DNA from 3 places in the Streptomyces sp. NPDC051738 genome. Region 2 is predicted to be linked to each of the others. Evidence: riboswitches for the same ligand, from Rfam matches in the RefSeq annotation. Region 2 holds a riboswitch; each other region holds the start of a gene.
The links. A riboswitch is a leader RNA that binds a small molecule or an ion and turns the genes downstream of it on or off. The one in region 2 is predicted to bind cobalamin.
Positions count from the first base shown of each region.

Region 1: it holds a riboswitch for cobalamin, as region 2 does, so the genes downstream of both, ACIA8X_RS32205 (prenyltransferase/squalene oxidase repeat-containing protein) here and ACIA8X_RS31325 (ABC transporter substrate-binding protein) in region 2, are expected to answer to the same signal.
Region 3: it holds a riboswitch for cobalamin, as region 2 does, so the genes downstream of both, metE (5-methyltetrahydropteroyltriglutamate--homocysteine S-methyltransferase) here and ACIA8X_RS31325 (ABC transporter substrate-binding protein) in region 2, are expected to answer to the same signal.

Region 1 covers NZ_JBITCM010000016.1:20,873-28,703, reverse strand. Annotated here, with positions in the region: gene ACIA8X_RS32220 (MBL fold metallo-hydrolase) at 46-1,074, shown strand; gene ACIA8X_RS32215 (nuclear transport factor 2 family protein) at 1,092-1,544, shown strand; gene ACIA8X_RS32210 (phosphotransferase) at 1,519-2,187, opposite strand; cobalamin riboswitch at 2,251-2,393, shown strand; gene ACIA8X_RS32205 (prenyltransferase/squalene oxidase repeat-containing protein) at 2,507-3,745, shown strand; gene ACIA8X_RS32200 (SCO2322 family protein) at 3,742-4,425, shown strand; gene ACIA8X_RS32195 (energy-coupling factor transporter transmembrane component T) at 4,425-5,540, shown strand; gene ACIA8X_RS32190 (ABC transporter ATP-binding protein) at 5,537-7,216, shown strand; gene ACIA8X_RS32185 (ECF transporter S component) at 7,213-7,831, shown strand, end outside.
Region 2 covers NZ_JBITCM010000015.1:105,428-113,258, reverse strand. Annotated here, with positions in the region: gene scpA (methylmalonyl-CoA mutase) at 1-1,506, shown strand, start outside; gene meaB (methylmalonyl Co-A mutase-associated GTPase MeaB) at 1,503-2,489, shown strand; cobalamin riboswitch at 2,545-2,731, shown strand; gene ACIA8X_RS31325 (ABC transporter substrate-binding protein) at 2,799-3,842, shown strand; gene ACIA8X_RS31320 (FecCD family ABC transporter permease) at 3,839-4,891, shown strand; gene ACIA8X_RS31315 (ABC transporter ATP-binding protein) at 4,888-5,739, shown strand; partial or broken gene ACIA8X_RS31310 (methyltransferase domain-containing protein) at 5,698-6,428, opposite strand; gene ACIA8X_RS31305 (hypothetical protein) at 6,712-7,332, shown strand; gene ACIA8X_RS31300 (PhzF family phenazine biosynthesis protein) at 7,352-7,831, opposite strand, start outside.
Region 3 covers NZ_JBITCM010000017.1:103,090-110,920, forward strand. Annotated here, with positions in the region: gene aceB (malate synthase A) at 1-749, shown strand, start outside; gene ACIA8X_RS33725 (3-hydroxybutyryl-CoA dehydrogenase) at 746-1,618, shown strand; cobalamin riboswitch at 1,612-1,836, shown strand; gene metE (5-methyltetrahydropteroyltriglutamate--homocysteine S-methyltransferase) at 1,991-4,318, shown strand; gene ACIA8X_RS33735 (MATE family efflux transporter) at 4,396-5,751, shown strand; gene ACIA8X_RS33740 (enoyl-CoA hydratase/isomerase family protein) at 5,783-6,847, opposite strand; partial or broken gene ACIA8X_RS33745 (acyl-CoA dehydrogenase family protein) at 6,844-7,008, opposite strand; gene ACIA8X_RS33750 (hypothetical protein) at 7,014-7,229, opposite strand; gene ACIA8X_RS33755 (DUF1062 domain-containing protein) at 7,503-7,831, opposite strand, start outside.

The DNA of each region.
Region 1 (7,831 bases), on a different contig from region 2:
TAGTGACCCGGTCGGCCGGAACGTGTCGCGGCGATTGGGGAGCCCATGGCGCAGGTGTACGACCACGGCGGCGGCGTCCGGTCCATCCAGGTCCCCATCCCTGACAACCCTCTCGGCCACACCCTCGTGTACGTCGTCGACACCGACCGAGGCCCGGTGCTCGTCGACACCGGCTGGGACGACCCGGCCTCCTGGGACACCCTCGCCGAGGGCCTCGCGGACTGCGGCACCGCGCCCGCCGAGATCCACGGCGTCGTGATCACCCATCACCACCCCGACCACCACGGCCTGTCCGCCAAGGTGCGCGAGGCCTCCGGCGCCTGGATCGCGATGCACGCGGCGGACGCGGCGATCGTACGGCGCACCCGGGCGACCCACCCCGAGCGCTGGTTCTCCTACATGGCGGCCAAGCTCACCGCGGCCGGCGCCCCCGACGCCCATGTGGCGCCCCTGCGCACCGCGCGCCGCCCGAGCACGCTGCCCGGCTTCGCCCCCGCCCTGCCCGACCGCGAGATCGTCCCCGGCGAACTCCTCGACCTCCCCGGCCGCCGCCTGCGCGCGATCTGGACCCCGGGCCACACCCCCGGCCATGTCTGCCTGCACCTGGAGGAGGAGCACCCGGCCCGACTCCCGGGCCACGGACGCCTGTTCTCCGGTGACCATCTGCTCCCCGGGATCACCCCGCACATCGGCCTGTACGAGGACCCCGACGACACGACCGTCACCGACCCCCTCGGCGACTATCTCGCCTCTCTGGAACGCGTCGGCCGCCTCGCCCCCGCCGAGATCCTCCCGGCCCACCAGCACGCGTTCACCGACGCACCCGCCCGCGTACGGCAGTTGCTGCTCCATCACGAGTCCCGCCTCACCGACCTCCTCACCCTCCTCGCCGAGCCCCTCACCCCCTGGCAACTCGCCGAGCGCATGGAGTGGAACCGGCCCTGGGACCAAATCCCGTACGCGTCACGGAACATCGCGATCGCGGAGGCGGAAGCCCATCTGCGGCGGCTGGTGAAGCTGGGGCGGGCGGAGGCGGTGGCGGGGAGCGAGCCGGTGGCGTACGTGGCCGTATAAAGATCGCCATGAACGCCATGGATTCTTTGGACCGGCTGCTCGCCGAACGCGCCTGCGAGCGCGTCATCATCGACTTCGTCCACCGCCTCGACCTGGGTGAACCGGCCTCCGTCGCCGAGCTGTTCACCGAGGACGGCAGCTGGGCCTGGCCGGAGGGCGAACGGTTGGTCAAGGGCCGGGACGCCCTCCGTCAGTACTTCGGCTCCCGCCCCGCCGACCGGCTCTCCCGCCGCATGATGTCCAACGTCCTGGTCACGGTGGCCTCCCCGGACACGGCAACGGCGACCTCGTACTTCACGACGTACCGGGTCGACGGCCACGAGGGCGGCCCTGTGCCGCCGGGATCTCCGGTCCAGGTGGGCTCCTACGAGGACACGTTCCGCAGGTCGCCGGACGGCACCTGGCTCCTGTCCGCCCGGGTCCTCCATCTGGCCTTCGCCGGACCTACCCCGCGCCCGCCCAAGCCATGAACGACCGGACCAACTCCTCCGCCTCACCCAGCACTTCGACCTCCCGCCGGGTCATCGTCGGATTCACCGCGCGGCGGCGCAGCGCCTCCGTGAGGCCGCTCTCGGTGAGGTGGGACGGGTCGGCGAGGAGGGCGGCGAGGAGCGCGCGGGCGGGTTCGGCGAGGGCCTCGTCGCCTACGGCGACCTGCGCGAGGATCACCGCTGAGGAGCCCCAGTCGAGGCCGGGGTCGCCTTCGGCCGCGTTGTCCCAGTCGATCACGTAGGGGCCGTCGGGCGTGAGGACGACGTTGTCCGGATGCAGGTCGAGGTGCAGGACACGGCCGCCCTGCGCTCCGCGCGCGGGGACGCCGTGCAGTCGCCGCAGCAGCCGGGCGAGGATGCCGCCCGCCTCGTCCGCGCCCATCGTCCCCTCGGTCAGCGCCCCCAGCATCGTCGGCCCCGACAGCCGCTGCATCACCAGCTCGGTCCGCGAGGAGTCGGCGAGCCGCACCCGGGGCACCGGAAAGCCGTGCTCGCGGACATGCCCCATCACCACCCCCTCGGCGAGCGCGTCCCCGTACCCCTCCCGGTACCGGCGCAGCACCCACGCCTCGTCGATCTCGTACACGTCGGCGGTACGCCCCGCCCCGAGCAGTCTCCCCACGGTCCCCCCTGTCGCTTCCCTCACGCCCGAAGCTACCGCCCGCACAGGCGCCCCTCAGCCTCAGAGTTACGGGCGGGTAGAGTGACGGCGTCGTCATCACACCCGTACAGGGGGAAGCCGGTGCAAATCCGGCGCTGACCCGCAACCGTGAACCGGTCGTCGAACGCCGGTGAGCCGGATCGCCCCGTACGGATACGTGACCGGCTCACGTGCCCCGGCAACCGGCCGGAGCACGGCACCGTCGAGGTATACGGAGTCGAGCCGCCCGGGGTCCCCCCTGTGCTGCCCGGTTCCCCTTAGGGAAGGGCATCCGCCGATCATGTACGTCCGCCGCAGCGCCGCGGCCCTGGCCGCCGTCACCGTGATCGGCACCGCCTCTGCCGCGCCCGCAGTCGCCGCCGACCCCTCCCCGTCCGCGTCCCCGTCCGTCACGCTCCCCGCCGGGCTGTACGGCACCGGCGACCCGACGTACGACGGCGTCTGGCGCCAGTCCCTCGCGCTGGTCGCGCAGAGCCGGGTGGGCATACAGCCCGCCGTCAAGGCGATCGACTGGCTGGCCGGGCAGCAGTGCGCCGACGGGGCGTTCGCGGCGTTCCGCGCGGAGCCCGCCAAGGCGTGCGACGCGAAGACCATGGTCGACACCAACAGCACGGCCGCAGCCGTCCAGGGCCTGGCCTCGGTCGGCGGGCACGAGAAGGAGATCGGCAAGGCGGTGACCTGGCTGAAGTCCGTGCAGAACAAGGACGGCGGCTGGGGCTACACGCCCGGCGGGGCCAGCGACGCCAACTCGACGTCCGTCGTGATCGGCGCGCTCGACGCCGCCGGCGGCGACCCGGCCGAGGTCCGCAAGGACGGCAAGTCGCCCTCCGACGCCCTGGTGAAGCTCGCCCTGCCGTGCGCGGACGGCGGTGCCTTCGCCTACCAGCCGGACAAGAAGGGCAAGCTCGCGGCCAACGCGGACGCGACGGCGGCGGCCGTCGTCGGCACGCTGGGCACCGGCATGCTGTCGGTGAAGGCCGGCGAGAAGAAGGATGTCGCCTGCGCGGGCGCCTCCGACCTCACTGCGGAGCAGGCCGGAGCCAACGGTGCCGCGTACCTGGCGAAGGCGGTCGAGAAGGACGGCTACCTGAAGTCCGCCCTTGCCGGCGCCGAGGACCAGCCCGACTACGGCAACACGGCGGACGCGGTCGTCGCGCTCGCCGCCGAGGCCGGTGCGGCCGCGGCCCAGAAGCCCCTGAACTGGCTGGAGAAGAACGCCGCGCAGTGGGCCGCCCAGAGTGGCCCCGCCGCCTACGCCCAGCTGATCCTCGCCGCCGAGGCGACGGGCACCGACCCGCGTGCCTTCGGCGGCACGGACCTGGTCAAGCAGCTCAACGCGCAGGGCCCGGCCCCGCGGACCGCGACATCCGAGTCGGAGTCGGAGTCGGCGAAGGCGTCTGAGGAGAAGCAGGACGACGACGGCGGCGTCAGCCTGACCTGGATCATCGGCGTCGGCCTGGTCGGGGGCATCGGCATCGGCTTCCTGCTGAGCACCCGCAAGAAGAACCCGCGACCGTGATCCGCCGCACCCTCGCTCTGCTCTGCGCCGCGCTGGTCGTCCTGACCGGCGCGGCCCAGGCCGCCCAGGCGACCGGCTACCGCTACTGGTCCTTCTGGGACCGCGACGGCGACACCTGGACCTATGCCACCCAGGGCCCCTCCACCGCCCGCCCGTCCGACGGCGACGTCCAGGGCTTCCGCTTCGCGGTGAGCGAGGACTCCAAGGATGCTGCCCTCCCGCGCGGCGCCGCCGTGTTCCAGGTGATCTGCGCGAGAACGCCCGCGCAGGACGGCAAGAAGCGGGTGGCGCTGGTCATCGACTTCGGTACGAAGGCCGACGCCCCGTCCGGCGAGACGCCCCCGCCCCGCCGCACGGCATGCGCCCGCGTCGCCGCCGACGCGACCACGGCAGAGGCCCTGGCCTCGGTGGCCAAGCCCCTGCGCTACGACACGAACGCCCTGTTGTGCGCGATCTCGGGGTATCCGGAGTCGGGCTGCGGGGAGCAGGTGTCGGGGGCGAAGGAACCGACGGCGGACGAACCGACGGCGGGCGAGCGGCAGACGGCCGCGCAGGAGACGGCCACCGCGAAGGACGACGAGTCGGGCGGCGGCCCGTCGCTCGGCCTCGTCGCGGGGATCGCGGTAGTGGCCGTACTGGGAACCGCGGCGATCTGGCAGGCACGACGGCGGCGGGCGTGATGGCAGGGCCCTCACTCCACCCCGGCGCCTGGTGGCTCTGGGCCCTGGCCCTGGGCACGGCGGCCACCCGCACCACCAACCCGCTCCTCCTCGCCCTCCTCATAGCGACCTCCGCCTACGTGGTGGCGACCTGCCGCCCCAACGCCCCCTGGGCCCGCTCCTACACCGCCTTCGTCAAACTCGCCCTGGCCGTCCTCCTCATCCGCCTCGTCTTCGCGGTGGTCTTCGGCTCCCCCCTCCCCGGCACCCACGTGATCGTCACCCTCCCCGAGGTCCCGCTCCCCGACTGGGCACAGGGCATCCGCCTGGGCGGCAAGGTCACCGCCGAGACCCTCGTCAAGGCCCTCTACGACGGTCTGCGGCTGGTCACCCTCCTCATCTGCGTGGGCGCCGCGAACTCCCTGGCCAACCCCACCCGGCTGCTCAAGTCCCTCCCGGGCGCCCTGTACGAGATGGGCGTCGCGGTGGTCGTGGCCCTCACCTACGCCCCCAACCTCATCGCCGACGTCCAGCGGATGCGTGCCGCCCGCCGTCTGCGCGGCCGACCCGACACCGGTATCCGCGGCCTGCTGCACGTCGGACTCCCGGTCCTGGAGGGCGCGTTGGAGCGCTCGGTCGCCTTGGCCGCCGCGATGGACGCCCGCGGCTACGGCCGCACCGCCGACGTCCCGCCCCGAGTCCGCCGTACGACGAACGCGCTCACCCTGGGCGGCCTGCTCGGCGTCTGCGCGGGAACGTACGGACTGCTGACGGCGGAGGGCGGCACCTACGGACTGCCGGTCCTGTTCGCCGGACTCGCCGCCGCCCTGGCCGGCCTGCGCCTGGGCGGTCGCCGCACCCCGCGCACCCGTTACCGCCCGGACCCCTGGGACGCCCGCGCCTGGCTGGTCACCGGTTCCGGCGCGGCGGTCGCCGCCCTGCTGACCCTCGCCGCGACCCGTGACCCGGCGGCCCTGAACCCCGGCGTGATCCCCCTCGTCGCACCCACCCTCCCCCTGTGGCCGGCGGCGGCCGTCCTCCTCGGCCTGCTCCCCGCCTTCATCAGCCCCGCACCCCGGCATCCCACACCCAGGAATCCCGCACCCCGCAGCCCTGCCCCCAAGGAGCCGTCGTGATCCGCTTCGAGAACGTCTCCGTGACGTACGACGGCGCCACCGAACCCACCGTCCAGGGCGTGGACTTCGAGGTCCCGGAGGGCGAACTGGTCCTGCTCGTCGGCCCGTCGGGCGTGGGCAAGTCCACGATCCTGGGCGCGGTGAGCGGCCTCGTCCCGCACTTCACCGGCGGCACCCTGCGCGGCTGCGTCACGGTGGCCGGCCGCGACACCCGCACCCACAAGCCACGCGAACTCGCCGACGTGGTGGGCACGGTCGGCCAGGACCCGCTCTCCCACTTCGTCACCGACACCGTCGAGGACGAACTCGCCTACGGCATGGAGTCGTTGGGCATCGCCCCCGACGTGATGCGCCGCCGCGTCGAGGAGACCCTGGACCTGCTCGGCCTCACCGACCTCCGCGACCGCCCCATCTCCACCCTCTCCGGCGGCCAGCAGCAGCGCGTCGCGATCGGCTCGGTCCTCACCCCCCACCCCAGCGTGCTGATCCTCGACGAACCGACGTCGGCCCTGGACCCGGCGGCAGCGGAAGAGGTCCTGGCGGTCCTCCAACGCCTCGTCCACGACCTGGGCACAACGGTCCTGATGGCCGAACACCGCCTGGAACGAGTCATCCAGTACGCCGACCAGATCGCCCTGCTCCCCTCCCCCGGAACACCCCCGATCCTGGGCACCCCGGCAGAGGTGATGGCCGTATCCCCGGTGTACCCACCGGTGGTGGCCCTGGGCCGCTTGGCGGGTTGGTCCCCACTGCCACTGACGGTCCGAGACGCGCGGCGACGGGCAGCGGACCTACGGCAACAACTTGAGGAACGGAACGACAACGCCCTAAAGGGGCGCGGGGCTGTATCCGATTTGCGGCTACCGCCGCGTGGGCGCGACCAGCCACACACAACCCGCACCCGCCCCCAATCCACACCCCCCGAGCTAGTAGGCGCACGCACCCTCACCGTCACCCGCGAAAACCACATCCGCGCCCTCCACCGCATCGACCTCACCGTCACCCCCGGCGAAACCATCGCCCTCATGGGCCGCAACGGCGCCGGAAAATCCACCCTCCTCAACACCCTCGTCGGCCTGCTCAAACCCTCCTCCGGCGAAGTCACCGTCGGCGGAGCCGTACCCCACCGCACCCCACCCCGCGACCTGATCCGCCGCGTAGGCCTGGTCCCACAGGAACCCCGAGACCTCCTCTACGCCGACACGGTCGCCGGCGAGTGCACGGCCGCAGACGCCGACGCGGGCGCAGCCCCCGGCACCTGCCGAGCCCTGGTCTCCGAGCTCCTCCCGGACATCCCCGACGACACCCACCCCCGCGACCTCTCCGAGGGCCAGCGCCTCACGCTCGCGCTGGCGGTGGTCCTGACCGCCCGCCCTCCCCTCCTGCTCCTGGACGAACCGACCCGCGGCCTCGACTACGCGGCGAAGTCCCGCCTGCTCACGCTCCTGCGCGGACTGGCCGCCGAGGGGCACGCCATCGTCCTGGCCACGCACGACGTGGAGCTGGCGGCGGAACTGGCCCACCGGGTCGTGCTGCTCGCCGACGGCGAGGTGATCGCGGACGGCCCGGCGGCGGACGTAGTGGTCGCCTCGCCGTCCTTCGCGCCGCAGGTGGCGAAGATCCTGGCCCCGCAGAAGTGGCTCACGGTCACCGCGGTGAGAGAGGCCCTGGCATGACCGACGACCCCACTCCCCAGACCCGGGCCACTCCCCAGACCCGAGCCACCCTCCAGGCCGGAGCCACCCGCCAGGCCCGGGCCATCCACCTGGGCCCCCGCTCCATCGCCGCCCTCGCCCTGGTCAGCGCGGTCGGCCTGGCCGCCCTGTGCTGGCCCTTCTTCGCCCCGCCCGAATCGGCGGTGGTCGCCCACAGCCAGGACGCCCCCTGGTTCTTCGCCTGCCTGCTGGTGCTGCTGGTCGCGGTCGTCGCTGCGACGATCTCCGAGTCGGGTCTCGGGCCGAAGGCGGTCGCGATGCTCGGCGTGCTGAGCGCGACGGGAGCCGCCCTGCGCCCGATCGGCGCCGGCACGGCCGGTCTGGAACCGATGTTCTTCCTCATGGTCCTGAGCGGCCGCGTCCTCGGCCCCGGCTTCGGCTTCGTGCTCGGCTCGGTCACGATGTTCGCGTCGGCGCTGCTCACGGGCGGGGTGGGCCCCTGGATGCCGTTCCAGATGCTGGCGATGGGCTGGTTCACCATGGGGGCCGGGCTGCTGCCGGGCCGGGACCGGCTGCGCGGGCGGGCGGAGATCCTGCTGCTGTGCGCGTACGGCATTCCTGCCGCTCTCGCCTACG
Region 2 (7,831 bases):
ATCTTCGCGTTCACCTCGCAGCGGATGCCCCGCTACAACTCCATCTCCATCTCCGGCTACCACATCCAGGAGGCGGGCGCGACGGCCGACCTGGAACTGGCGTACACGCTCGCGGACGGCGTGGAGTACATCCGGGCGGGCCGGGAGGCGGGCCTGGACGTGGACGCGTTCGCGCCCCGGCTGTCGTTCTTCTGGGCGATCGGCATGAACTTCTTCATGGAGGTCGCCAAGCTGCGCGCGGCGCGCCTGCTGTGGGCCAAGCTGGTCAAGCAGTTCGACCCGAAGAACGCCAAGTCCCTCTCCCTGCGCACCCATTCGCAGACCTCGGGCTGGTCCCTGACCGCGCAGGACGTGTTCAACAACGTCACGCGCACCTGCGTCGAGGCGATGGCGGCGACGCAGGGCCACACCCAGTCGCTGCACACCAACGCCCTCGACGAGGCGCTCGCGCTGCCCACCGACTTCTCCGCACGCATCGCCCGCAACACCCAGCTGCTGATCCAGCAGGAGTCCGGCACCACCCGGGTCATCGACCCGTGGGGCGGCAGCGCGTATGTGGAGAAGCTGACATACGACCTCGCGCGCCGGGCTTGGCAGCACATCGAGGAGGTCGAGGCGGCGGGCGGCATGGCCAAGGCCATCGACGCGGGCATCCCCAAGCTGCGCATCGAGGAGGCCGCGGCCCGCACCCAGGCCCGCATCGACTCCGGCCGTCAGCCGGTCATCGGCGTCAACAAGTACCGCGTCGAGACCGACGAGGCGATCGACGTCCTCAAGGTCGACAACTCCTCCGTACGCACCCAGCAGATCGAGAAGCTACGGCGGCTGCGCGCGGAGCGGGACGAGCAGGCGTGCCAGGACTCGCTGGACGCGCTGACCCGGGCGGCCGGCGGCGAGGGCAACCTGCTGGAGCTGGCGGTGAACGCGGCCCGCGCCAAGGCCACCGTCGGCGAGATCTCCGACGCCTTGGAGAAGGTGTACGGCCGGCACGCGAGCCAGATCCGTACGATCTCCGGCGTGTACCGCAACGAAGCAGGCGAGTCCCCGTCCGTGGAACGCACCCGCGCTCTGGTGTCCGACTTCGAGGAGGCCGAGGGCCGCCGCCCGCGCATCCTGGTCGCGAAGATGGGCCAGGACGGCCACGACCGCGGCCAGAAGGTGATCGCCACCGCCTTCGCCGACCTCGGCTTCGACGTCGACGTCGGCCCGCTGTTCCAGACCCCGGCCGAGGTGGCCCGCCAGGCCGTCGAGGCGGACGTGCACATCGTCGGGGTGTCGTCGCTGGCGGCCGGCCACCTCACCCTCGTACCGGCGTTGAAGGAGCAGCTCGCCGAGGAGGGGCGCGAGGACATCATGATCGTGGTCGGCGGGGTGATCCCGCCGCAGGACGTGCCGACGCTCCTGGAGATGGGTGCGGCGGCCGTCTTCCCGCCCGGGACGGTGATCCCGGACGCGGCGTACGACCTGGTGCGGCGGCTGTCGACCGGACTCGGGCACGACCTGTGATCGATGTCGACGCCTATGTGAAAGGCGTGCTCGACGGGAAGCGGGCGATCATCGCACGCGCCATCACCCTCGTCGAGTCCACTCGTCCGCAACACCGGGCGCTGGCACAGGAGTTGCTCACCGAGCTGCTTCCGCACAGCGGCCGGGCGCGGCGGATCGGTGTCAGCGGGGTGCCGGGCGTGGGCAAGTCGACGTTCATCGACGCGTTCGGCTCGATGCTCACCGCGCTCGGGCACCGGGTGGCCGTGCTCGCCGTCGACCCCTCCTCCAGCCGTACCGGCGGCTCGATCCTCGGCGACAAGACGCGTATGGAGCGTCTGGCCGTGGATCCGGCGGCCTTCGTGCGGCCGTCCCCCACGGCGGGCACGCTGGGCGGGGTCGCCAAGGCCACGCGCGAGTCGATCGTGGTGATGGAGGCGGCCGGCTACGACGTGATCCTGGTGGAGACGGTCGGCGTCGGCCAGTCCGAGACCGCGGTCGCGAACATGGTCGACTCCTTCCTGCTGCTCACTCTCGCCCGTACCGGCGACCAGTTGCAGGGCATCAAGAAGGGCGTCCTGGAACTGGCCGACGTGCTGGCCGTCAACAAGGCGGACGGCCCGCACGAGCGCGACGCCAGCGCCGCGGCACGGGAGTTGGCGAGCGCACTGCGGCTGATGCACGGCAAGGATCCCGTCTGGACGCCGCCGGTGCTCAGTTGCAGCGCCCGCGAATCGACCGGTCTGGACACCGTCTGGGAACGCCTCGAACAGCACCGCACCCTGCTGGACTCGACCGGGCGCCTCGCCGCCAAGCGCCGCGACCAGCAGGTCGACTGGACGTGGAGCATGGTCCGCGACGAACTCCTCGGCCGGCTGCACGCCGACCCGGCGGTGCGGGCCCTCGCACCGGCTCTCGAACAGCGCGTCAGGGACGGCGAGTTGACGCCCACGCTGGCTGCCGAGCGCATCCTGCGGGCACTCGGGAGCACCGAGCCCTCCTGAGCACCCGAGGTGGGCCCCACCTGGGAGGTTGAGGCGCCTGTGGTAGCTTGCCGAGGCCAGTCGTACCCGTGTGCGTACCCGTACGTACACGAGTCAGGGAATCCGGTGGGAATCCGGAGCTGACGCGCAGCGGTGAGGGCGACGGGCGGGGCAACGGCCACTGGACGGTGAACACGGTCCGGGAAGGCGCCTCGTCCGGGCGACCCCGAGTCCGAAGACCTGCTGGCACCCTCCGGCAGTGTCAACGGCCGGAGGGAGCACCGTACGACCGGGCTTCGCGCATGAGCCCTCGACGCCGAAGGAAGTCCCGTGCCGTTCGCACGCCCTGTCCGTCCTGCCGCCGTTCTCCTGACCGGTGCCCTCCTGCTGACCGGTTGCGGCGGCTCCTCCGACTCACCGACCGGGAGCGCGACCAGGAGCAAGCCCGCCGGATATCCGGTCACCCTCGACAACTGCGGGCAGAAGGTCCGCGTCGAGGCGCCTCCGCAGCAGGCCGTCTCCCTCAACCAGGGCACCACCGAGATCATGCTCTCCCTCGGTCTCTCCGACCGCATGGTGGGCACCGCCACCTGGACGGACCCGGTGGCGAAGGGGCTGGAGAAGGACAACGCGAAGGTGCGGCGGCTGGCGGACAACGCCCCGTCCTTCGAGAAGGTCCTGGACACCGAACCCGACTTCGTCGCCGCGTCCTTCGCCTCCACGCTCGGCAAGGGCGGGGTGGCCACCCGCGAGCAGTTCGAGAAGCTCGGCGTGCCCACCTACCTCTCCCCCTCCGACTGCGTGGGCAAGGACAACAGCGGCGACGGCGACGGCTCGCGCACGGAACCGCTCACCATGGACGCGGTCTACGGCGAAGTCACCGACCTGGCAAGGATCTTCGGCGTCGAGGAGCGGGGCGAGAAGCTCGTCGCCGACCTCCGGGCCCGGGTGAAGAAGGCCACCTCCGGACTCGACGCCAAGGACGTGACCCTCCTGTACTGGTTCGCCAACTCCCAGTCCCCGTACCTCGCGGGCTGCTGCGGCGCACCCGGCGTCATCACCCGCGAACTCGGTGCCGAGAACGCCTTCGACGACACCCACGAGGAATGGCCCCAGGTCAACTGGGAGACGGTCGCCGACCGCGACCCCGACGTCCTCGTCATCGGCGACCTGTCCCGCAAGCAGCAGACAGCCGAAACGGCCGCGCGGAAGATCGAGTTCCTGGAATCCGACCCGGTGACGAAGAACATGTCCGCGGTGCGTGAGAAGCGGTATGTGCTGCTGTCCGGGCAGGCCATGAACCCGACCATCCGGACCGTCGAGGGCGTGGAGAAGGTGGCGGCGGCCCTGCGCAAATACGGCCTCGCCGGGTGAGCACCGCCCTGTCGGAGGTCGCCCCGGCGGCACTGCGCGGCCTGCGCCGCACGCTGCTGTGGGCGGCCGGTCTCGTCCTGCTGGTCCTCTCCGTCGCCGTGGCGATCACCATCGGTCCTGCGGACATCGCCGTCGGGGACGTCTGGGCGACGGTGGCCGCGCATCTCGGCTGGGGCCAGGGCGAGTTGACGCCCATCCGGGACGGCATCGTCTGGAACCTGCGCCTCCCGCGCACGCTGCTCGCCGCGGTGTGCGGTGCCGGGCTGGCCGTGTGCGGGGCGGTGATGCAGTCCCTGCTGCGCAACCCGCTCGCCGACCCCTTCGTCCTGGGCGTCTCCTCGGGCGCCTCGACCGGCGCGGTCGTGGTCGTCGTCCTCGGCGCGGGCGGCGGTCTGCTGTCGGTCTCCGGTGGCGCGTTCCTGGGCGCGGTCGTCTCCTTCGGGCTGGTACTGCTGCTCAGCCACACCCTCGGCGGCACCACGGACCGGGTGGTGCTCGCCGGGGTCGCCGCGATGCAGTTGTTCTCCGCGCTCACCTCCTTCGTGGTGATGACGGCGGCCGACGCGGAGACCACACGCGGTGTGCTGTTCTGGCTGCTCGGCTCGCTCAGCGGGGCCGGCTGGACCGATGTGGGCGTGGGGCTTGCGGCCCTGGTGGTGACCCTGCTCGTGTGCGCCGGTTACGCCCGCGCGCTCGACGCGTTCGCGTTCGGCCAGGACGCCGCCGCCTCGCTCGGCGTACACGTGGCCCGCTCCCGCATGGTGCTGCTCTGTACGACCGCCCTACTCACGGCCGCTCTGGTCAGCTCCGCCGGGGCGATCGGCTTCGTCGGCCTGGTCCTCCCGCACGCCGTCCGCCCATTGACCGGCCCCGGACACACCCGCCTGCTGCCCGCCACCGCCCTCACCGGGGCGGTGCTCCTCGTCTGGGTCGACACCCTCGCCCGCACCGCCCTCGACCCGCAGGAGGTGCCGGTGGGCGTGATGACCGCGCTGATCGGCGTCCCGGCGTTCGTCCTCGTCCTCTACCGGGAGCGGGGCAGCCGATGAGCAAGCACCCGATGAGCGACCCCACCCCGGCCACGGGACTGCGCGCCGACCGCGTCAGCCGCAAGGCCGACGGCACCCTGATCCTGGACGGCGTCAGCCTCACCCCGCGTCCCGGCACAGTCACCGGTCTGCTCGGCCCGAACGGCTCGGGCAAGTCCACGCTGCTGCGTCTGCTCGCCGGCGTCATCGCCCCGGACTCCGGTGCCGTCACCCTGGACGACCACCCGCTGGACCGGCTGGGCCGCCGCACCGTCGCCCGACGCGTCGCGGTCGTCGAGCAACAGGCCGACACCCAGGTCGCGTTGACCGTCCTGGACGTCGTACGCCTCGGCCGCGTCCCGCACCGCCGGGCCTGGAGCCCCGCGACCTCGGCGGACGAGGCCGCCGTCCGCTCGGCCCTCGCCCGCACCCACCTCACCGACAAGGCCGACCGGCCCTGGCACACCCTCTCCGGCGGCGAACGCCAGCGCGTCCAGATCGCCCGCGCCCTCGCCCAGGAACCCCGCGAGCTGCTGCTCGACGAACCCACCAACCACCTCGACATCCAGCACCAGCTCGCCCTGCTGGACCTGATCACCGAACTCGAACTGACCAGCGTCGTCGCCCTGCACGACCTGAACCTGGCGGCCATGTACTGCGACCGGCTCGTGGTCCTGAAGCAGGGGCGCGTGGTGGCGAACGGCACGCCGACGGATGTCCTCACGGAGTCCCTCATCGCCGACGTCTACGGCGTACGCGCCACCGTCAGCGTGCCCAACGGCCCTGACGACAGCCCTCACATACGTTTCCTGGGCACCCTCACGACCTCACTCCACCGGGCGGCGGCCCCAGGCGGAGATCATCGGTGAGGTCGCCAGATCGAGGCCGCCCGCGGTGACGTTGGCCAGGTGGCGGTCGATCTCCTCGTCCGTGGCCAACCCCGCGGCGACGAGCCTGCCGCGGACCTGGCGGACGGTAGCCGCCTCCAACTCGGCGCACGCGGGTGAGGTGATCGGGAAGTAGGCGTCGGCCTCGACGTCCACCAGTCCGGCCTCGCGCAGCAGCCTGGGCAGCCTTCGCCCGTACGCCAGGTCCGCGCCGCGCTCCCGAAGCAGCTCGCGGAAGCCGCGGCGCAGCCTGTTGGCCAACTCCTGCTCGGGGCCGTATTCGTCGGGACAGATCAGCGGTTGCAGCGCCGGGTCGGCGTCCTCCAGCAGCAGCCATCCGACGGGGCGCAGCGCCTCGATCATCGACCGCAGGGCCTGGTCGCGGTCGGCGACGTGGACGAGCACGAGCCGGGCGTGGATGAGGTCGAACGATCCCCCGGCCGGGAGCGCTTCGGCCGCCACGTCGTGGCACAGCACCTCGAAGCCCGCCGCCTCCCGCATCCAGGAGGTGTCGATGTCGGTGGCCACGACGTGTCCGCTCGGGCCGACGCGCTCGGCCAGCCAGGCCGGCACGGTGACCCCACCGGCACCGACCTCCCAGCAACGCCACCCCGCGCCGACCCGACCGACTCGAAGTGCCGGAACGTGGACGGGTCGAAGAGTGCCGACAGCGCGGTGAAGCGGTCGCCCGCCTAGGCCTGGCGGTTGTCCAGGAGATAGCCCTCGCCGGAAGCGTCCCGCGTGTCTCGCGCCATGGGCCGATCATCGCACGGGGTTGTGGCCCGGTTGTGTGAGGGGCTGAGCCATTTCGTTGACATGCCCAAGACACGTGATTAGCATCCGGGCAACTCGGGAAAGCGCTTTCCCTCTTCCACCTCCGTAACCACCGTCGCCCCCACATACGACGGCCAACCCCCCACAGGAGGACCCCCGATGAGTTCACGACGAGCCACGATGCCCACCGGACGCACGCCCATACCCTGGCGCAACAAGGCGGCGGTGGCCGCCCTCGCGGCCACCCTGCTGGCAGGCCCGGGCATCGCGCAGGCGACCCCGCAGACCGCGTCGGTGTCCCAGGAACAGGTGTCGGCGGCTGCCACCATCACCTGGACCCTCGAACGGGCGAGCAACCCCACCCAGGACCAGCTGACGGCCTACGACCTCATCACGAGGGCCATGAACGCCGCGGTGGCCCGCTACAACAACCTCAGCGACCTGGGCAAGGCCCTCACCGTCCGCTACGACCCGGGCGTGCCCACCGCCGACGGCAACATCAACGGCACCATCCGCTTCGGCAACCGCAGTTACATGACCGAGCGGACGGCGCTGCACGAGATCGCCCACACCATCGGCGTGGGGACGAGCTCGGGCTGGTCCCGGCTCGGCGGCAGCGGTACCTGGACGGGCGCACAGGCCACGGCGCTGGTCCGGCAGTTCGACGGTTCGAGCGCCAAGATCTCCACCGGCGGCGGCCACTTCTGGCCGTACGGCCTGAACTACGACAACGAGTGGTCGACCACGGCGGCCGACCGCCACGTCCAGATCGTGGCCGCGATGGTGCGCGACGGCCTGTGAGCCGAGCCCCCTGCACGCCTTACCGGGACATGCGCGTGCCCGCGCCGCTGACCCGGACCTTCGGGTCGTCCGCGTGCAGGGTCACGGTCAGCACGCCCGGCCTGCCCATGTCCTCGCCCTGATGCAGGGTGAGCACCGACTCCGGTGGTACCAGGGCGAGTTCACGGGCGTAGGCGCCGAAGGCGGCGGCTGCCGCACCGGTGGCCGGGTCCTCCACCACACCGCCGATCGGGAAGGGGTCGCGGACATGGAAGACGGTGTCCGCGGCCCGCCACACCAACTGCACGGTCGTCAGGTCCAGCTTCCGCATCAGGGCGGCGAGCCTCTCGAAGTCGTACGAGAGGTCCGCGAGCCGTTCCCGGCTGCCGGCGCCCAGCACCAGATGCCGGGCGCCGGCGAAGGCGATACGGGGCGGCAGCAGCGGGTCGAGGTCGGCCGACGGCCAGTCCAGCGCCGCCAGCGCCTCGGCCAGTTCCTCCGGGGCGATCTCCTCGATGCG
Region 3 (7,831 bases), on a different contig from region 2:
GCCTGATCAAGACCTTCGGTCATCGGACGGACTTCCTGCTGCCGGACCGGGCGAAGGTCACCATGACCGCCCCGTTCATGCGGGCGTACACCGAGCTCCTCGTGCGCACCTGCCACAAGCGGGGCGCCCACGCCATCGGCGGCATGGCCGCCCACGTGCCCGGCAGGGACACGGCCGCGAACGAGGCGGCGCTCGCCAAGGTGCGCCTGGACAAGGAGCGGGAGGCGGAGGACGGCTTCGACGGGTCGTGGGTTGCCCACCCGGGCCTGGTGTCCGTCTGCCGTGACGTGTTCGACGGTGTCCTCGGCGCACGGCCGCACCAGATCGACCGTACGCGCGACGACGTGGAGGTCGGCGCCGCCGACCTGCTGTCGGTGCGCCGGATCAGTGGGCCGCCCACTCCGGAGGGCGTGCGCGTCAACATCGCGGTCGCCCTGCGGTACTTCGCGGCCTGGCTGCGCGGCCAGGGCGCGGTCGCGCTGTATGGGCTGATGGAGGACGCGGCCACCGCCGAGATCGCCCGGGTGCAGATCTGGCAGTGGCTGCGGCATCGGGTGATCGACCGCGCGACCGTACTGCGGCTGCTCGACGACGAGGTCGTGGCGCTCGGCGCCGAGTACCCGTGGGCGCCGGTCGACGAGATCCGCGCGCTGTTCGAACGGACCGCGCTGGCAGGCGAGTTGCCGGAGTTCTTCACGCCGGACGCCTACAGCCGTCACCTCGTGCGGCGGACGGAGGCCGGAGCATGAGCGGGGGCGTCGGGCGCGTCGGTGTGGTCGGCGGCGGGCAGATGGGGGCCGGGATCGCCGAGGTGTGCGCGCTGGCCGGGCTCGACACCGTGGTGTGCGAGGTGGACGCGGTCGCGGCCCGCGCCGCCCGGGAACGGGTGACGGCGTCGCTCGACCGCGCGGTGCGGCGGGGCAAGCTGGAGCAGGTCGCCGCGCGGGACGCGCTCGCGCGGACGGTGTTCACCGGCAACCTGGAGGATCTGGCCGACCGGCAGCTCGTCGTCGAGGCCGTCGTGGAGAACCCGGACGCCAAGATCGAGGTGTTCACGGCGCTCGACAAGATCGTCGAGGATCCGGCGGCCGTGCTGGCCACCAACACCTCCTCCCTGCCGGTCATGCGGCTCGGCAGGGCGACCGGCCGCGCGGACCGGGTCGTGGGCCTGCACTTCTTCAACCCGGTGCCCGTCCTGCCGCTGGTGGAGGTCGTGACCTCCCTGCACACCTCGGCCGCGACGATCGCCACGGTCGAGGGCTTCGCCGCCCGCACGCTCGGCAGAACCGTGATCCGTTCCCAGGACCGGGCGGGCTTCGTCGTCAACGCGCTGCTCGTCCCCTACCTGCTGTCCGCGATCCGGATGGCGGAGTCCGGCTTCGCCATCGCCGCCGACATCGACACCGGCATGGAACTGGGCTGCGCCCACCCCATGGGCCCGCTGAAGCTCGCGGATCTGATCGGTCTCGACACCGTCGCCTCGATCGCCGAGTCGCTCTACGACGAGTTCAAGGAACCCCTCTACGCTCCTCCCCCGCTGCTCCAGCGGATGGTGGAGGCGGGGCTGCTGGGCCGTAAGAGCGGCCGGGGGTTCCATGTGTACGGCCGGGTAGGCTGATCCGTGCAGCTGGTTCGCCCCGTCCTCCAGGCGGGATGCGTCGCAAGAGGGAACCCGGTGGGAATCCGGGACTGCCCCGCAGCGGTGAGCGGGAACGACCGCCGTCATACGCACTGGGCCCGACGTACAGGGCCCGGGAAGCGACGGCCAGTAGGTGTCCTCCGGTCAGGAGGGCGTGCCCGCGAGTCCGAAGACCTGCCAACTGCCCGCGCGCGAACCACTCGTGCGCGGACATCCCGGTGACCTCGAGGGCGGGTCGGCGTACACGACCGAACGGACGGCCATACGGCCGCTGCCGTCCGGTCCGTCGCCCCTTCGCGCTCTCGTCCCGTCCCCGGGATCTCAGGGATTCATCTCGCGAAGGAGATCTCCGTGACCACCAAGTCCGCAGCCGCGGCAGCACGCGCCACCGTGTACGGCTACCCCCGTCAGGGCCCGAACCGGGAGCTGAAGAAGGCGATCGAGGGCTACTGGAAGGGCCGGGTCGACGCCGACGCCCTCCGCTCCACCGCCGCCGACCTGCGCGCATCGAACTGGCGGCAGCTCGTCGAGGCCGGCATCCACGAGGTGCCGACCGGCGACTTCTCGTACTACGACCAGGTCCTGGACACCACCGTCATGGTCGGCGCCGTCCCCGCCCGGCACCGCGCCGCCGTCGAGGCCGACGCCCTGGACGGCTACTTCGCCATGGCGCGCGGCACGCAGGACATCGCGCCGCTGGAAATGACCAAGTGGTTCGACACGAACTACCACTATCTCGTCCCGGAGTTGGGCCCGGACACGGTCTTCACGGCCGACTCGACGAAGCAGGTCGCCGAGCTGAAGGAGGTCCTGGCGCTGGGCCTGACCGCGCGGCCCGTCCTGGTCGGACCGGTCACCTACCTCCTGCTCGCCAAGTCCGCGCCCGGGGTCGCCGCGGACTTCGAGCCGCTCACCCTCCTGGACCGGCTGCTGCCGGTGTACGCCGAGGTCCTCGCCGACCTGCGCGCGGCCGGCGCCGAGTGGGTCCAGCTGGACGAGCCCGCCCTGGTCCAGGACCGCACCCCGGCCGAACTGAACGCCGCCGAGCGGGCCTACCGCGACCTCGGCGCCCTCACCGACCGGCCGAAGCTGCTGGTCGCCTCGTACTTCGACCGGCTCGGCGACGCCCTGCCGGTGCTGGCCAAGGCGCCGGTCGAGGGGCTCGCGCTGGACTTCACTCAGGCCGCCGCCGCCAACCTGGACGCGCTCGCCGCCGTGGGAGGGCTGCCCGGCAAGCGCCTGGTCGCCGGTGTCGTCAACGGCCGCAACGTCTGGGTCAACGACCTGTCGAAGTCCCTCGCCACCCTGGGCACCCTGCTGGGCCTCGCCGACCGGGTCGACGTGTCGGCCTCCTGCTCGCTGCTGCACGTGCCGCTGGACGCGGCGGCGGAGCGCAACATCGCACCGCAGATCCTGCGCTGGCTGGCCTTCGCGAAGCAGAAGACCGCCGAGATCGTCACCCTCGCCCGGGGCCTCGCCCAGGGCACCGACACCATCACCGCCGAACTCGCCGCCAACCGCGCCGACCTGGCCTCCCGCGCCGGTTCCCCGATCACGCACGACCCGGCCGTCCGGTCCCGTGCGGCGGCCGTCGCGGACGCGGACGCCCGCCGCTCCCAGCCGTACGTCGAACGGGCCGCCGCCCAACGCGCCCACCTCGGCCTGCCGTTGCTGCCGACCACGACCATCGGCTCCTTCCCGCAGACCGGCGAACTGCGCACCGCACGCGCCGACCTCCGCGCGGGCCGCATCGACACCGCCGGCTACGAGGAGCGGATCAAGGCGGAGATCCAGGAGGTCGTCTCCTTCCAGGAGACGACCGGCATCGACGTCCTGGTGCACGGCGAGCCCGAACGCAACGACATGGTCCAGTACTTCGCCGAGCGGCTCACCGGCTACCTCGCCACCCAGCACGGCTGGGTGCAGTCCTACGGCACCCGCTACGTCCGCCCGCCGATCCTGGCCGGCGACATCTCCCGTCCCGATCCGATGACGGTGCGCTGGACGTCGTACGCCCAGTCCCTCACCTCCCGCCCGGTCAAGGGCATGCTCACCGGACCGGTCACCATGCTGGCCTGGTCCTTCGTCCGCGACGACCAGCCGCTCGGCGAGACGGCCCGCCAGGTCGCCCTGGCCCTGCGCGACGAGGTGAACGACCTTGAGGCGGCCGGGACCTCGGTCATCCAGGTCGACGAGCCCGCGCTGCGCGAGACGCTCCCGCTGCGTGCCGCCGACCGCGGCGCCTATCTGGCGTGGGCGACGGAGGCGTTCCGGCTCAGCACGAGCGGAGTGCGGCCGGACACCCAGATCCACACCCACATGTGCTACGCCGAGTTCGGCGACATCGTCCAGGCCATCGACGACCTCGACGCCGACGTCATCAGCCTGGAGGCCGCCCGCTCGCACATGCAGGTCGCCCGGGAGCTGGCCGCGCACGGCTACCCGCGTGAGGCGGGGCCGGGTGTCTACGACATCCACTCGCCGCGGGTGCCGAGCACGCGGGAGGCGGCGGAACTCCTGCGCACCGGGCTGAAGGCCATCCCCGCCGAACGGCTGTGGGTCAACCCCGACTGCGGTCTGAAGACCCGCGGCTGGCCGGAGACCCGCGCCTCGCTGGAGCACCTGGTCGCCGCTGCCCGCACGGTGCGCGAGGAGGTCGCGGGGCGCTCCGCGTCCTGACGCCGTGACCGGTCGGTTCCGCGGCGGTTCTCCGCTTCCGCCGAACTGCGGGTTCCCGCGGTGTGATGATCGAACGTGTGATCAGCAGGGGAACGGGACCGGCCGGACGCAGTACGTGGATCGGGATAGCGGCGGCAGCGCTCCCGCTGTACCTGACGATGATCGCCGCCTCGGCCGGCGCGCTGGTCGACACCGCTCTGCTGGGCAACCACTCCACCGCCGTGCTCGCCGCCTTCGCCGTGAGCATGGCGGTGTTCAGCCCGGCCACCGCCACGGTGGCGGGCGCGCTGCGCGGTGTGATGCCGTTCGTCACGCCGCGCAGGGAGGATCCCGACCGTCTCCTGCCCGTGGTGCACAGCGGGACGTGGCTCGCGATCACCGTCGGTGCCCTCGCCGCGGCGGCGGTCGCGTCCGTTCCTCTGATCGGCCGGGCGACCGGGGTTCCCCGCACCGCTCTCGACCAGCTGGGGACCTTTCCCTTGCTGCTGGCCGGCAGTGTGCTCGCCATCGCGGTCGGCTCGTCGGCCACGTCCGTCCTGGTCGCGCTGGGCGACTCCAAGCTGGTGATGCGGGCCGGGTTGCTCGGCACCGCCGCATCCACCGCGCTGTCCGTGCTCCTCGTGGGTGGTCCCGGCCCACTGCCGAGTTACGGCCTGACGGGGGCGGGCGTCGCCATGCTCGCGTCCAGCGTGATCAGCGCCTCCGTCAACCAGGTGGCCCTCCGTCGCTCCACCGTGCTGGCCGGCCGCTCCCTGTATCCGGGCAGGCCGGATGTGAGACAGGTCTGGCAGTTGGGCTCCGTGGGGATTCCGCTCGCCGGCACGGTACTCGTCAAGTTCGCCGTCCTGGGCGTACTGACCTTCGCCGCGGCCCGGATCGGGACGGCGGACGCCGCGGTGCACAGCGTCGGAATCTCGCTTGTCAACCTCATCTTCACGGCTGCGGTGGCGGTCGGCCAGGCCACCATCCCGCTGGTCTCCGAGTACGCGGAGAAGCACGACAGCGCGCGTATCCGCCGCAGCGTTCGGGCAGGGACCTGGCTGGCACTGGCCGTCGTGGGGTTCATCGCATCAGTGATGATCGCCCTCGGTCCGTGGATCGTTCCGCTGTTCACCGGGGATGCCGAGGTACGGCCGCAGATCACGGACCTGCTGCCCCTGGTGCTGGCCGTGGTCGTCACCGACGCGCTGCAGGCGGTCGTCGGCTTCGGACTGATCGGCCTCAAACGCACCGTGCCGAGTTTCGTGTCGACCTTCGTCTGCTACGGAGTCCTGGCCGCTGTCGCCGCCCCGGTCGCCACGGCCGGGGGCCTTGCCGCCCTGTGGACGGCTCTCGCCGTCGCCAACTTCCTCCAGGCGGTCGGCAAGGCGTACTCCTTCCACCGGCACAGCACCTTCACCGAGAACCGCGACCAGGCGCCGGTGGTCACCTGAGAGGCCCGGTCGGCGCTGCGCCGCACTCTGCTCACCCGGCCGACTCCTCGGTGCCGTCGGGTCCGGCGAGCCCGAGTTCGCGCTCGCCGAGCGGCGTGAAGAAGCGCTCCACGTCGGCGCCGGTGACCTCGGCGAGGGTGGCCGGTGACCAGCGCGGGTTGCGGTCCTTGTCGATGACCTGGGCGCGGATGCCCTCGACCAGGTCGGGCGCGGTCAGGGCCGCGCAGGAGACGCGGTACTCCTGGTCGAGGACCCGCTCCAGCGGGCCGAGCCGACGGGCGCGGCGCAGGGCGGCCAGGGTGACCTTGAGGGCGGTGGGCGACTTGGCCAGGAGGGTCTCGGCGGTCTCCTTGGCGTCCGGGTCGCCTTGGGCGAGCAGCCGCCCGACGATCTCCTCGACCGTGTCGGCGGCGAAGCAGGAGTCGATCCACTCCCGCCGTCCGGCCAACTCCCCCTCCGGGGCGGGCCGCACATGACGGTCCAGGGCTTCTCGTACGGGCAGTTCGGCGAGGTCGTCGACGAAGTACCGCAGCGCGATGGACGGCATGTGGTGGTCGGCGAGCCCGCACAGCAGGGCGTCCCCGGCGCCGATCTGCGCACCCGTCAGGGCGAGGTGGGTGCCGAGTTCGCCCGGGGCCAGGGCGAGCAGGTAGGTGCCACCGACGTCCGGGACGAAGCCGATGCCGGTCTCGGGCATGGCGACCCTCGACCGCTCGGTGACGATCCGGACACTGCCGTGCGCGGAGACACCGACGCCGCCGCCCATGACGATGCCGTCCATGAGGGCGACGTACGGCTTGGGGTAGCGGGCGATACGGGCGTTGAGGTGGTACTCGTCGCGCCAGAACGCGGCGGAGGCCGTGCCGTCCCCGTCGCGCGCGTCGTCGTGGATGGCCCGGATGTCGCCGCCCGCGCACAGGCCGCGTTCCCCCGCGCCCCTGATGACGACGGTCTCGACGGCCGGGTCGTGCTCCCACGCGGTGAGCGCCTCGTCGATGCGGCGCACCATCGCGTGGGTGAGGGCGTTGATCGCCCTGGGCCGGTCCAGGGTGATGTGGGCGGCCCGGCCCTCCGTGGCCAACAGGACGTCGGTCATCCGAGTGCCTCCGTCAGGCCGCGGGCCACGATGACGCGCATCATCTCGTCGGTTCCTTCCAGGATCTGGTGAACGCACAGGTCACGGACGATCCTCTCAATGCCGTACGCGCTGAGACAGCAGTAGCCCCCCCCGTGGAGTCGGAGGGCACGGTCGGCCACCGTCGTCAGGCGACGGCCGGCTGTTCGGCCACCCGGAGATTCAGGGCCCGGTGGTAGCGGCGCAGCAGGAGCAGGGCCGTGGCGGCGAGGCCGGTCAGGAGGCCGAGCCAGACTCCTTCGGTGTCCCATCCGGCGAGCCGGCCGCGCTGGCGACGGGGGTGGTGCCCGGGGGCTGACCGATCCGTCGCCGGCTCCGGTGGCGGGACTGGAGCAGCACCCACTGCCTGCCGATGTCCCCGCGGGGGCGGCGTACTGCACCGTCACCCTGGCCTTTCCGTCCTCACCGCGCAGCTGCGCCCCAGTCCTTCTGCGACATGGCCTGCCGCAGCGACGCGGCGTCGGAACCGCTGACGAACGCAGCGGCTCCCGACCAACGCCCGACGGCGACCGCGCGGACAGACGCGCGAAGGCGCACAGCCGCCGGGCGGCCGTCGGACGGCGACGCCTACGTGGAAGACCAACGGAGCATATGTGGAAGGGGAGTTGAGGAGGCGTCAGCGCTTGAGCACGAAGGTGAAGTCGTCGGAGAGCTTGCCGCTCAGCCGGACCGGCGAGACGAGTTTCCCTTCCGCGATCAGCCTCTCGACCTCCGCCCGCGAAAGACCGCACCCTTCAGCGATCAGCCGCACCGGCCGGACGGGGATCCGCGCCGCGAACCGGACCGAGACGTCGATCACCTCGCGGTCCAGGTGATCCGGTCCGCCGGTGTCGAGGCGCCAGGCGTCGTCCCAGTCGAGGGCGATGCGATTACGGCGCCACAGGGCCGGATCCTGGAGCAACTCGGCTGTCAGAGCAGGGTCGTTGTCATGCAGCCGGTCCAGCA